4 regions of the Pseudomonas sp. 05N36 genome follow, and region 1 is predicted to be linked to each of the others. Evidence: predicted binding sites of a transcription regulator. Region 1 holds the regulator's gene; each other region holds the start of a gene.
What was found. Region 1 encodes FliA, which starts transcription of late flagellar genes. Its sites were predicted from a motif close to CTAAAGTTTNNNNNNNNNNNGCCGNTAA; they were not measured.
Positions count from the first base shown of each region.

Region 2: the regulator FliA is predicted to act here: its motif matches at 1,321-1,348, upstream of AC1DIH_RS00255 (methyl-accepting chemotaxis protein).
Region 3: the regulator FliA is predicted to act here: its motif matches at 1,524-1,551, upstream of motA (flagellar motor stator protein MotA).
Region 4: the regulator FliA is predicted to act here: its motif matches at 1,614-1,641, upstream of AC1DIH_RS05730 (methyl-accepting chemotaxis protein).

Region 1 is NZ_JBFTNH010000002.1:125,273-128,383, reverse strand. It holds gene flhF (flagellar biosynthesis protein FlhF) at 1-145, shown strand, start outside; gene fleN (flagellar synthesis regulator FleN) at 260-1,090, shown strand; gene fliA (RNA polymerase sigma factor FliA) at 1,087-1,827, shown strand; gene AC1DIH_RS03650 (chemotaxis response regulator CheY) at 1,994-2,365, shown strand; gene AC1DIH_RS03645 (protein phosphatase CheZ) at 2,397-3,111, shown strand, end outside.
Region 2 is NZ_JBFTNH010000001.1:47,294-50,404, reverse strand. It holds gene AC1DIH_RS00265 (DUF1294 domain-containing protein) at 1-354, opposite strand, end outside; gene AC1DIH_RS00260 (undecaprenyl-diphosphate phosphatase) at 351-1,181, opposite strand; gene AC1DIH_RS00255 (methyl-accepting chemotaxis protein) at 1,480-3,111, shown strand, end outside.
Region 3 is NZ_JBFTNH010000001.1:340,279-343,389, forward strand. It holds gene motB (flagellar motor protein MotB) at 1-600, opposite strand, end outside; gene motA (flagellar motor stator protein MotA) at 604-1,455, opposite strand; gene AC1DIH_RS01620 (HDOD domain-containing protein) at 1,622-3,111, shown strand, end outside.
Region 4 is NZ_JBFTNH010000003.1:200,644-203,754, reverse strand. It holds gene AC1DIH_RS05730 (methyl-accepting chemotaxis protein) at 1-1,561, opposite strand, end outside; gene AC1DIH_RS05725 (hypothetical protein) at 2,004-2,537, shown strand; gene AC1DIH_RS05720 (aldo/keto reductase) at 2,595-3,111, opposite strand, start outside.

The DNA.
Region 1 (3,111 bases):
GATCCCGGATGATCTACATTTACCGCGCCGGCATCAGTTGGTCAGTCGCGCCGTAAGCGTGCAGATGCAGGAAGAACCCAGCGAAGAAGCCATGGCTGATATGTTCGCTGACCTCTACCACAGCCCGGCCAAGCGTGTCGGCTGAGGTAATAATGAATAGATTTGTATCTACATCGATGGCCTGCCATGCATTGTTCACACGTGAGCGCGCAGCCAGTCATGTAGTCCGCGTCTAAGCAAGACAAGGTAAAGAACGAACATGGGCAGCATGCATCCCGTACAGGTGATCGCAGTGACCGGCGGCAAAGGTGGCGTCGGGAAGACTAATGTGTCAGTGAACTTGTCCCTGGCTCTTGCTGAGCTCGGCCGGCGCGTCATGCTGCTGGATGCCGACCTGGGGCTGGCGAACGTCGACGTCCTGCTGGGGCTCACGCCCAAGCGTACGCTGGCCGACGTCATCGAAGGCCGCTGTGAACTGCGCGATGTATTACTTCAGGGGCCGGGCGGAATTCGCATTGTTCCAGCAGCGTCCGGTACCCAGAGCATGGTTCATCTGAGCCCGGCCCAGCATGCTGGCCTGATTCAGGCATTCAGCGACATTGGCGATAACCTCGACGTCTTGGTGATCGACACGGCGGCGGGCATTGGTGAGTCGGTCGTCAGCTTTGTTCGCGCCGCCCAGGAAGTATTGCTGGTGGTGTGCGACGAGCCGACCTCGATCACTGACGCCTACGCGCTGATCAAGCTGCTCAACCGCGATTACGGCATGAACCGCTTCCGCGTGCTGGCCAACATGGCGCAAAGCCCGCAGGAAGGGCGAAATCTGTTCGCCAAGTTGACCAAGGTCACGGATCGCTTCCTCGACGTCGCCTTACAATACGTCGGTGCGGTGCCTTACGACGAATGTGTGCGCAAGGCGGTGCAGAAGCAGCGCGCCGTGTATGAAGCGTTTCCTCGCTCCAAATGTGCACTGGCGTTCAAGGCCATCGCGCAGAAAGTCGATACCTGGCCGTTGCCTGCCAACCCGCGTGGGCACCTGGAGTTTTTCGTCGAGCGTCTGGTGCAGCAAACTGCGGGTCCGGTTCTATGACAGCCAGCGGTTACAACCTGTACAAGAAGTCGGCGCGTGACGCGCAGTACGAACTGATCGAGCGTTACGCGCCACTGGTAAAACGTATTGCCTATCACCTGTTGGCGCGCTTGCCGGCCAGCGTTCAGGTCGAGGACCTGATCCAGGCAGGCATGATCGGTTTGCTTGAAGTGTCGACCAAGTACGACGCGAGCAAAGGTGCGAGTTTCGAGACGTACGCGGGGATCCGCATCCGTGGTGCGATGCTCGATGAAGTCCGCAAGGGGGACTGGGCACCACGCTCGGTCCACCGCAATACCCGGATGGTGAGTGACGCGATTCGCTCAATTGAAGCTAAAACCGGACGTGACGCTAAAGATCACGAGGTTGCGGCCGAACTCCAATTGAGTCTCGACGATTATTACGGGATTTTGAATGACACCTTGGGCAGTCGCCTGTTCAGCTTCGACGATCTTTTGCAGGACGGCGAGCACGAAGGGCTGCACGAGGATGGCGCGAGTGCTCATCTCGAACCGTCGCGCGACCTGGAAGATGAACGCTTCCAGGCTGCACTGGCGGACGCGATTGCCAATTTGCCGGAGCGTGAGCGACTGGTGTTGGCGCTGTACTACGACGAAGAGCTGAATCTCAAGGAAATCGGTGAGGTCCTTGGGGTCAGTGAATCCCGGGTCAGCCAGTTACACAGCCAGTGCGCAGCCCGTTTGCGGGGGCGTTTGGGGGAGTGGCGAGCGCGCTGACAGCAGTGTGGGGACACTGCGAACGAAACAGGCAGGGCGTAACGCTGTGCCGGTCTTCATCCGTTGTGCTCCAGACAGTCGTCGAGTGCTCTGCCTGATTGATTGAATGGCGTGTTCAGGTGCTGAACGCGTTTAAGACTGCTTGGAGGTCGAATTGGACAAGAACATGAAAATCCTCATCGTTGATGACTTCTCAACGATGCGGCGGATCATCAAGAACCTGTTGCGTGACCTTGGGTTCACCAACACGGTCGAGGCGGACGACGGTACTACCGCCATTCCCGTTCTCAACAGCGGGAGCATCGACTTTCTGGTAACGGACTGGAACATGCCTGGCATGACCGGTATCGACTTGCTGCGCCATGTGCGCGCCGATGAAAAGCTCAAGCACCTGCCGGTGCTGATGGTCACTGCCGAAGCCAAGCGCGAGCAGATCATCGAAGCCGCTCAAGCCGGTGTAAACGGCTATGTGGTCAAACCCTTCACGGCCCAGGCGTTGAAAGAGAAGATCGAAAAAATATTCGAACGCATCGGTTGATGTGCTGAGCCACTGCGCCACGGGGGGAGCTATGGAGCAAAGAGAATCTTCACAGGGCGATTTCGAGTCGACCCTGAAAAAACACGCTCACGAACTGGTCGAAAGCCTTGAAAAGGGCAGGTTCGGTGACGCTGTGCAACTGATCCATGAGCTCAATCAGACCCGTGACCGCGGCCTGTACCAGGAGGTGGGCAAGCTCACTCGCGAGCTGCATAGCGCGATCGTCAATTTTCAGATTGACCCGCACATGCCGCAAGCCGAGGAAGTCTCACAGATCACGGATGCCACTGAGCGCCTGTCCTATGTGGTCAAGCTGACCGAAGCAGCCGCGAACCGGACCATGGATCTGGTCGAGAACAGTACTCCGCTGGTCAATGGCCTGAGCACTGACGCCCAGGCCTTGAGCGCCGACTGGGGGCGTTTCATGCGCCGCGAAGTCGGTGCCGAAGAGTTCCGCGAACTGGCCCGGCGTGTCGACGGTTTCCTGACGCGTAGCGTCGAGGAGAGCCAGGTCGTCTCGGGCAACCTCAACGATATTCTGCTGGCTCAGGATTACCAGGACCTGACCGGTCAGGTGATCAAGCGCGTGACTCAACTGGTCACCGAAGTCGAAAGCAACCTGCTCAAGCTCGTGCTCATGGCCAGTCAGGTAGACCGCTTTGCGGGCATCGAACATGACCATGAAGCGATGCTGGCTGAAAAAGATCCGCAAAAACATCTCTCTCAGGGTGAAGGTCCGCAGATTC
Region 2 (3,111 bases), on a different contig from region 1:
CACCTCATGCAGCAGCACGATGATCCAGAACACCAGTTGATAGGACACTTTGCGGGTCTTGTGCCGAAATACTTGCTGGGCAAGCAAGGCGCCCGGCCAGCCACCGGCCAGTTCGATTGCGTGCAACACGTTTTCCGGTGTACGCCAGCTGTCTGCCCGGGCCTTGCGCTTGTCGTGCCAGTACAGGAGGAACGCCAGCAGGCTGACAATCCCATAGGCCACGAGCGGAATCAGCGAAATCCCGCGCCACCACATAAGCATCGAGCCAATTGCCGGCAAGGCGCACAGCACCAGGAACACCAGGCCTTTGAGGCGCGGGTTTTGAATCCCGCGCCCATTGCGTGGCTCAATCATGATGTAGCCGCCGCCCAATCGACCCAACCGAACTGCCAGGTCGCCAGGATCAACAAACCGAACACGATCCGGTACCAGGCAAACGCAGCGTAGCTGTGGCTGGCGATGAATTTGAGCAAGCCCTTGACCGCGATCATCGCGAATATAAACGCAGTGACGAAACCGATGGCGAACACCGGGAGGTCAGCGGCCTGAAACAGGTCGCGATACTTGTAGCCGGAGTACACCGCGGCGCCGACCATGGTCGGCATGGCCAGGAAGAACGAAAACTCCGTGGCGGTTTTACGCGACAGGCCAAACAACAAGCCGCCGATGATCGTCGAACCGGAGCGCGAAGTGCCGGGAATCATTGCCAGGCACTGGGCAAAACCGACCTTCAGGGCGTCTTTCCAGGTGATCTCGTCGACGGTTTCGGCGTGCACGCTGTGCTCGCGACGCTCAGCCCACAACATGATGACCCCGCCCACTACCAGCGCCGTTGCCACGGTGATCGGGTTGAACAGGTATTTGTGGATCATATTGGCGAAGATCACCCCCAGCACCACGGCCGGCATGAAAGCGATCAACAGGTTGACGGTAAACCGTTGAGCGTTGCGCTGCGTTGGCAGCCCCGTCACCACGTCGAGGATCTTGCGGCGAAACTCCCAGACCACGGCCAGGATCGCCCCGAGCTGGATGATGATGTTGAATGCCTTCTCGCGTTCGCCACCGAAGTTGAGCAAATCCGCGACGATAATCTGGTGCCCGGTGCTGGAAATGGGCAAAAACTCTGTCAGTCCTTCTACAACGCCAAGAATCAAAGCCTGAACGGCGGTCCAAAAATCCATTAATCCCCCAATGAAACGATGCCTCCAAGGCATGCCTCGCTAATAAAATTCAAGCGTCCACTGCGATCAGCGTCACCCAATGGCAACACGCACGATCTTCACGTGAAACCGTAAAAACCCCATGAAAAATCAGCGCAATTTCAGGTTTTTGCTGATGCGGCCGAAATCCTATCAGACATGCCTGAATAACGCTGCGCCGTAATTGGACTTGAGTCGGATAGGCTCAACAGCAAAAACGTGCCTGAATGCAGGCGGTCGTTTATGACAGAACAAGAACAAAAAACGGGGTAACACGGTTATGAATAGCTTGCGCAGTGTGTCGATCAGCCGCCGTCTGTGGCTCATCCTGATTGTGGCTGTGCTGATGCTGTTGACGTTGGGTGTGCTGATGCTCAAGCAGATCCACGATGACCTCTATCAGGCCAAGGCCCAGAAAACCCAGCATGTGGTGCAGACAGCCAGCGGCATTCTGGCCTACTACCACGACCTGGAAACCGCCGGCACCCTGACCCGCGAAGCGGCGCAGAAACAGGCATTGAGCGTGGTGCGCGGATTGCGCTACGACCAGAACGACTACTTCTGGATCAACGACCTGACGCCCGTGATGGTCATGCACCCGACCAATCCGAAACTTGAAGGCCAGAACCTTTCCGCGATCAAGGATCCGGACGGCTTCGCGTTGTTCAACGAGATGGCGGCCATCGCCAAGGCCAAGGGCGCCGGTATGGTTGACTATCGCTGGCCAAAACCGGGCGCCAGTACACCGGTCCAGAAAACCTCCTACGTGAAACTCTTCGAGCCCTGGGGCTGGGTCATTGGTTCGGGTGTGTACATCGATGACATGCAGGCCGAGTTTTACGCACAGATGTGGCAAACATCGCTCGTCGGGCTCGCCATTGCTGTCCTTATGGCACTGCTGGTGATCCTGATTGCGCGCAGTATCGTGCGCCCACTCCAGGAAACCGTGCACGCCATGGCCAATATCGCCAGCGGCGAAAGCGATCTGACCCGTAGCCTTGATACTCACGGTCAGGACGAAGTGACCGAATTGGCGCAGCATTTCAACGCCTTCACGGAAAAATTGCGTCGGGTCATCACTCAGTTGCAACTGTCCGCCAGTGCCCTGGGGCAGTCATCCAGCGACTTGGGCAACGATGCGGCCCAGGCCCAGGCGCGCAGCCAGCAACAGTCCCAACAAATGGAACTGGTGGCGACCGCGATCAATGAAGTGACCTATGGCGTGCAGGACGTGGCCAGGAATGCCGAACACGCCGCCAGCGAAATGCGCGATGCACAAGCGCAGGCACAACAGGGACAAGTAAACATCGATGGGAGCTTGCAGCAGATCGATCAACTGTCGAGCACCATCGATCAAGCCGTTGAGGTGATCCGCACCCTGGCCACCGAAAGCACACAGATCGGCAGCGTGCTCGAAGTGATCCGCTCGATCGCCGAACAGACCAATCTGCTGGCGCTCAATGCGGCCATTGAAGCGGCCCGTGCCGGTGAGCAGGGACGGGGCTTCGCCGTGGTGGCCGATGAAGTCCGGCTGCTGGCACAGCGCACACAAAAATCCACGGCTGAAATCCAGTCGATGATCGAGCGCTTGCAGAGCCATTCCGAAGCGGCAGTCAAAGTGATCGGCGATAGCAGCCGCGCCTCGCAACTGACCATTGAACAGGCCGGGTTGGCGGGTGCCAGCCTGAGCGCGATCGGCCAGGCCCTGAACAATCTCAACGGCCTGAACGCCTCGATTGCCAGTGCAACCCTGCAACAGGCGCATGTGGTCGAGGATATCAACCAGAACGTCACCCAGGCCGCTGGTTTGTCCCACAGCACCGCCTTGGCTGCTGAGCAGTCGAGCGTCGCAAGTGTGCATTTGAAGGAACTCAGTGAACAGTTGAATGGCCTGCTCAAGCAATTTCGGGTG
Region 3 (3,111 bases), on a different contig from region 1:
ACCGCCGATGCTGATCTTGTTCGGCACCGCTTTGATGGTGTCGGCCATGGCCAGCAAAATGTCTTCGAAGTACGGCTTCAAGCGAGCGCTGCCCGAGTCGAACATCGGCCGATTTTCGGAATCGATGATCTGGATGCGCAAGCCATCTGGAGTGATGTCGAAAAGAATCTGGTCCTTGAACTTCTGCAACTGCGGGTTCTCTTCGACCTTGTTCTGCAATTCTTGGAGCAACAGTTCAAGGCGTTCCTTCTCGACTTCCTCGGCCATTTTTTCGACCTGTTCGGTATCGACGGTGACCTTGTCCGGTTGCGGCTGGGACTTGACCTCGGGATTGAGGGTCTTGTCCGGCGCCAGCACCGGCGTGCCGCCCAGGTCGATAATGAACGGCGTACCGCTTTCAGAGAAGCCGATCGGGTCCTTGAAGTAACCGGCAATGGCGATCTTCTGTTCCGGTGTGGCGGTAGATAACAGCCACAGCACCAGGAAGAACGCCATCATCGCTGTCGCGAAGTCAGCGAAGGCGATTTTCCACGCGCCCCCGTGATGCCCGCCAGCGTAGCGCTTGACGCGCTTGATGATTATCGGCTGATTATTCTCCATGACTTAACGACCGCGCACCGCTTGTTCCAGGTCAGCGAAGCTCGGACGGTGTGCCGGGTACAGAACCTTGCGCCCGAACTCCACCGCCAGCGATGGCGGCATGCCGGAAGCCGAAGCCACCAACGAGGCCTTGATGGCTTCGTAGATGTTCAGCTCTTCCTTGGCATCGTGAGCCAGGGAGTGCGCCAACGGACCGAAGAAACCGTAGGCCGCGAGAATACCGAAGAAGGTACCGACCAGTGCGGCACCGACGTGCAGACCGATGGACTTCTGATCGCCCTCACCCAGCGAGGCCATGGTCACCACGATACCCAGTACCGCCGCGACGATACCGAAGCCGGGCATGGCATCCGCGATACCGTTGACCGCATGCGACGGGTGTTCGAGGTCTTCCTTGAGGCTGAACAGCTCCATGTCGAACAGGCCCTCAAGCTCATGCGGCGCCATGTTGCCGGACGACATGATGCGCAAGTAATCGCAGATGAACGCGGTCATGCGGTCGTCTTTGAGAACCGCCGGGTATTTGGCGAAAATCGGGCTGGCAGCAGCGTCTTCGATATCGCCTTCAATGGCCATCATGCCTTCGCGACGGCTCTTGTTGAGGATCTCGTAGATCAGGCCCAGCACCTCCAGGTAGAAGGTGTGATTGAAGCGCGAACTGAACATGCCCAAGGATTTCTTGAGCACATGTTTCGTCATGTGGCCGGGGTTGGCCTGCAGGAACGCACCCAGCGCCGCACCGCCGATGATCATCACCTCGAAAGGCTGGATCAGGGCGGCAATCTTGCCGTGGGAGAGCACGTATCCGCCGAGCACGCTCGCGAATACGACGATGATGCCGATAATTTTAGCCATAGGTAGAAGGTACTTACTTAAGTCGGGTTCAAGGTCATATTCGGAAGTTAAAAAATCTCTTCTTCTACTTATCGGCAAAACTGCGCCAGACTATAGCCAGTTAAGGCGAAAAGCTAATTTGGCCCGCTCCGGGCGTGTTTAATGCAGACGATGATCGCGCCCAACCATGGCTAATGAAACGACCGTTCCAACTGCTAGACCGACCACACTCGAAGGCTGGGTCAAGCTGCTCGATGGCGCAACCTTGCCCGTGCCGCGAACCAGCCATGACCGCGTCTGCAAGGCTATCGCCGACAATCGCAGCTCGTTGCGCGATATTGCCGAATTAATGCAAGGCAGCCCGGCCCTGGCCCTCAGCGTCATCCGCGAAGCCAATCGCCACACCCACGGCAGCATGAGCGAGCCCAGCGAGAACCTGGAAGTGGCGATCAATCGCCTCGGTCTCAAGCGCACCGAAGAACTGCTCGCGCGCCTGCCCGCCCTGCCCGAGAACGAAATCCCGCCGGCCCTGCGCCAACTTCAATTGATCAGCCTGCACGCGACCCAACAGGCCAACGGCTTTTTTGCCAGTCGCCTGGCGCGGCTCTGGCAGGATATCCACTGGGGTAGCCTGCTGTTCCTCTCGCCGTTCTGGCCACTGGCCCTGACCTTCCCGCAGCTGCTGGAAGACTGGGAGCTGCGGGTCCTGCACAAGCGCGAGCCAGCAAGCAAGGTCGAAAAAGAATTGTTCGGTGTCCGCCTGCTGGAACTCGGCCAGGCACTGGTGGAAGTCTGGCGCCTGCCAATCTGGGTAGGACAAGGCTATCGATTGCTGCTCAATGAACAACGCGAACTGGCGAAAGTCGTGCATATCGCCCGCGACGCCGAGCACCCGTTGCGCCAGCAAAACCGTCTTGATGACGACCCGATCCTGCGCCGCTGGCTCAATCAACCGGCCAACACAGTATTGATGGCCAACGGTCTGGCGTTATCGGCGCAGCAAGCCTGGAGCAGCCCTCACTGCCTGCGCTGGCAGTTTCTGACCAGCCTCTACCTGCAAATGCCGATGGACGAGGTCCAGCAGCAACTGCACCAGCAAGCCGCACTCAGCGCGCGCAACCATGCCATGCCCGACCTCTGGCATCCCGCCGGGGCATTGCTCTGGCCATGGGACGAGCGGCGCCTTCATCGCGGCCAGCTTCCGGCGCCCGCCCCCACCGCCGAAGACCTGACAAAGTGGCGCAAGCAATGCGCAGAACTGCTGGCGGAGCCAAGCCGCTTTACCAACGCCATGCACCTGACCACCTCTGCGCGGGATGCACTGGTTGCCTGCGGCATGCGCCGGGTGATGATTCTGATGGCTGATCGCACCCACAGCCAGTTGCGCGTACATCAGATTCACGGCCTGCCTAAAGAGGCTGCAACGCTGAACTGTGTGGTCAGCCAGAGCAGCGTGCTGCAACGCCTGCTCTCGCAACAGGCTCAGGTACGCCTGACACCAGCCAACACCGCACAATTTTCAGCCTTGCTACCCGCCAGCCTGCGTTCATTGTTCGGCGGCGAGCACCTGCTGCTGCGCTCACTGGTCAACAATGGCCGGGTGATCATGCTGGTCGTGGCGGACCAGGGCGGCGGTCCCTTTTCGGAAATCACCGTGCAAGCCTTCGGCAAAACCGC
Region 4 (3,111 bases), on a different contig from region 1:
CCCGCGCGGCCTCAATCGCGGCGTTGAGTGCCAGCAGGTTGGTTTGTCCGGCGATGGCGCCGATCACCCCGAGGATTTCGGTGATGCGCTGGGCATCCTGCTGCATGCTTTGGACTTTGTGGGTGGCACTGGCCACTTCACCGATCAAGGCGATCACGCTGCTTGAGGCTTCACCCACTACCACCCGTGAGCGGTCCGCGTGTTCGTTGGCGCGCTGGGTAAACGCCGCGGTTTCTGCGGCGTTCTCGGCAACGCTGTCGGCGGTCGAGCTCATCTCGGTGATGGCGGTGACGGTCTGGTCGGTCTCCGAGGCATGACGCTGCAGGATCTGGTTGGTGTGTGCCGAGGTCTGTTGCAGCTTTTCCAGGCTTGAGGCCATGGCGCCCGTGGCCTGGGTGACTTCGCCGATCATGTTTTGCAGGTAGGCGATGAAGGTGTTGACCGAATGACCGATCGCGCCCAGTTCATCCTCGGCGCGAATAGTGATGCGCCGGGTCAGGTCGGCGTCGCCGGTGGACAGCGCGTCGATGTTGGCTTTCAAGGCTTTCATGCGCTGGATCAGTTGGCGGATCGCATAGATTTGCAGCAGCACCAGCAGCAGAACCATCGGGATCTGCAACAGGCTCAAGGTGCTCAAGACGTCGTCGCGTTGAGCGGTGATCAGGTGGGTCGGCAGGGCGGTGGCAAGGAACCACGGTGTGCCTTCGATCGGGCGCATGAAGAACGTGTTCGCCACGCCTTGATTGTCGAACTCGACGCGTTGCAGCGAGGCGTCATGGCGCTCAAGCGCGGTTTTGATTTGCGCGGCAAAAGGCGAGTTGCCAGCCAATTCCCTGATGTTTTTCAGGACAATCGGAGCACTGATGCGCGAGCTGTTGCTGATGATCTTGCCGTCGGCCTCGACGATCAGCATTTCGGCGCCCAGGTCTTTTTCCTTGCGCGCCACCAGGTCGTTGAAGAAGCCCAGAGTGACGTCAATGGTCGCGACTCCGTACGGCACGCCATTGCGCGCTATCGCCATGGCGCAGTTGGTGCGCGGTTCGGCGCTGGCATCGTCCTTGTAGGCCGCGGCCCAGGCGCATTGACCGCGCGGTGTCTGCATGCCGCCCTTGTACCAGGACTGGTCGTAATAGTTGGGCGCCGCGTCGCTGTTCCAGAACGTGTTGACGGCCAGTTTGCCCGACGCATCCCGGTGCCAGAAAGTACTGAACTTGTTGCGTCCGGCTTCGCGCTGGCCAGGCAACGGCCAGATCCCGCCACCAAACACCTTCAGCTCACCGTACTGGTCCACCAAGCCAGGCAACACGGTGTCGATGGTTGCGCTGTCGAGCAGGGGGATGGTCTGGGTGATGCTGCGTTGTTGCGCTTGAACCTTGTTCAACTCGCCCTGGATCTGTTCGGCCACTTCGGCAATACGGTTCAGGGCCACCTGTTCTTCCGTGTGCCGAAGTTTCGGCGCGACCAACTGACTGATGCCCGCCACCGTCAAGGCGAACAACAACAGGATGAACAGCACCAGAAACAGCGTGTAACGGGCTTGAATGGTACGGAATGCGGGCATGAACCTGTCCTTGTGCTAAGCGCTCTTGTTGATTTGGTGCGGCGTTTAGCAGCTATCGGCCTGCGGCAGGCCGGCTTTAGTACCATAGTCCCAAAACAGGCTTTTTATAGACGACCGGTAAGTCACGGGCGTGAGCCATTTCCACGTTCCTTCAGGATCGGCAACGTGGTTTATTTCCGGAGGATTCAAGTGAATTCAATGACAGTCTGATTGTTAAACAATTGTTTCAGACCAATGAATTCAAGGGGTTGGTGGTTTGTATCCGAATTGTACAAGAATTGTAAAAAACGGAAATATTAGTAGGTGGAGGGGCGCTGGCACATTGATACTTGCGTACCAATTCATCAGTTGAACAAGGACTCTTTATGGTCACCTTACAAGGACGTCTGCGCGCTTCGGGGTATCTCCCGGCCAGGCTCACGCTGCGCACAGGGGCATTGTCATGACTATCGGTTATGTCGGTGGCTGGACCAGCAAGGCCGGGTTACTGGTTCGCGAGGGCGGGACGGGGACTAAACCTGTATCGCAGAGCGTCAAGGTCAGGCAGATGCTCGCACTGGTGGGCAGCGACCCTTTGGCGCTCAACACCGCGAAAATGAACGAGCAGAAGCTCTACAAGAATTTCAAGGGATTCAACCCTGAGACCGTCACGGTCAAACAGCTCGGCAACGTCAGTACCTTTTTGCGCGAGCGGGGTTTGATCAGTGATGTGACGGCGCTGACGCTGCTCAACGCCGGTGACAAGTTCGATCGCTTTGGGGTGCAGAAAGACCCGGATGAAAAATTCAATGCACTGGAATACTTCGCCATGCAGCTGGATAACATCCAGAGCAACAACCTCAAGGGCAACAAGTACGCCAATCACCTGGTTCCCGAATATAAAAAGGCGATTTACGTCCTGCAGAACCTGAAGACTTATGGCATGGGCAATGGCACCGCTGTTCCAAACACCAAAGGTGTCAGCGGCAAAGCCTGATCTTCAAGTGCAACAGGCCCGTCATACACCGCATGAACGGGCCTGCGACGCTCAATGTTATCGATCGAGCATCTGCATGACGGCCTGCGGGTAACGCGCCCCGAGCACCGCGTCATCCGGAAAAATCGCCTCCAGCGCCGACAAGTCTTCCTGACTTAATACTACGTCCAGCGCGGCGACATTCTCCTCCAGATACTTGCGCTGCTTGGTACCCGGAATAGGGATCAGGTAATCGCCTTGCGCCAGTACCCAGGCCAACGCCAGTTGCCCTGCGGTTACGTTTTTTTCCGCTGCCAGCGCTTGCACCTGCTCGACCAACTGCAAGTTCCGCTTGAAGTTTTCGCCCTGAAAGCGCGGGCTGAAGCGCCGGTAATCGTCCGCGGCAAAATCGTCAGGACTTTTCAGGGCCCCCGTCAGAAAGCCTCGACCGAGCGGGCTGTACGGCACAAAGGCAATCCCCAGGCGCTGGCAGGTGGCCAGGCAATCGTTGTGCTCCTGATCGCGGCTCCATAGCGAGTATTCACTTTGCAGCGCGCTGATCGGATGAACCTTATGCGCTCGTTCAAGGGTTTTC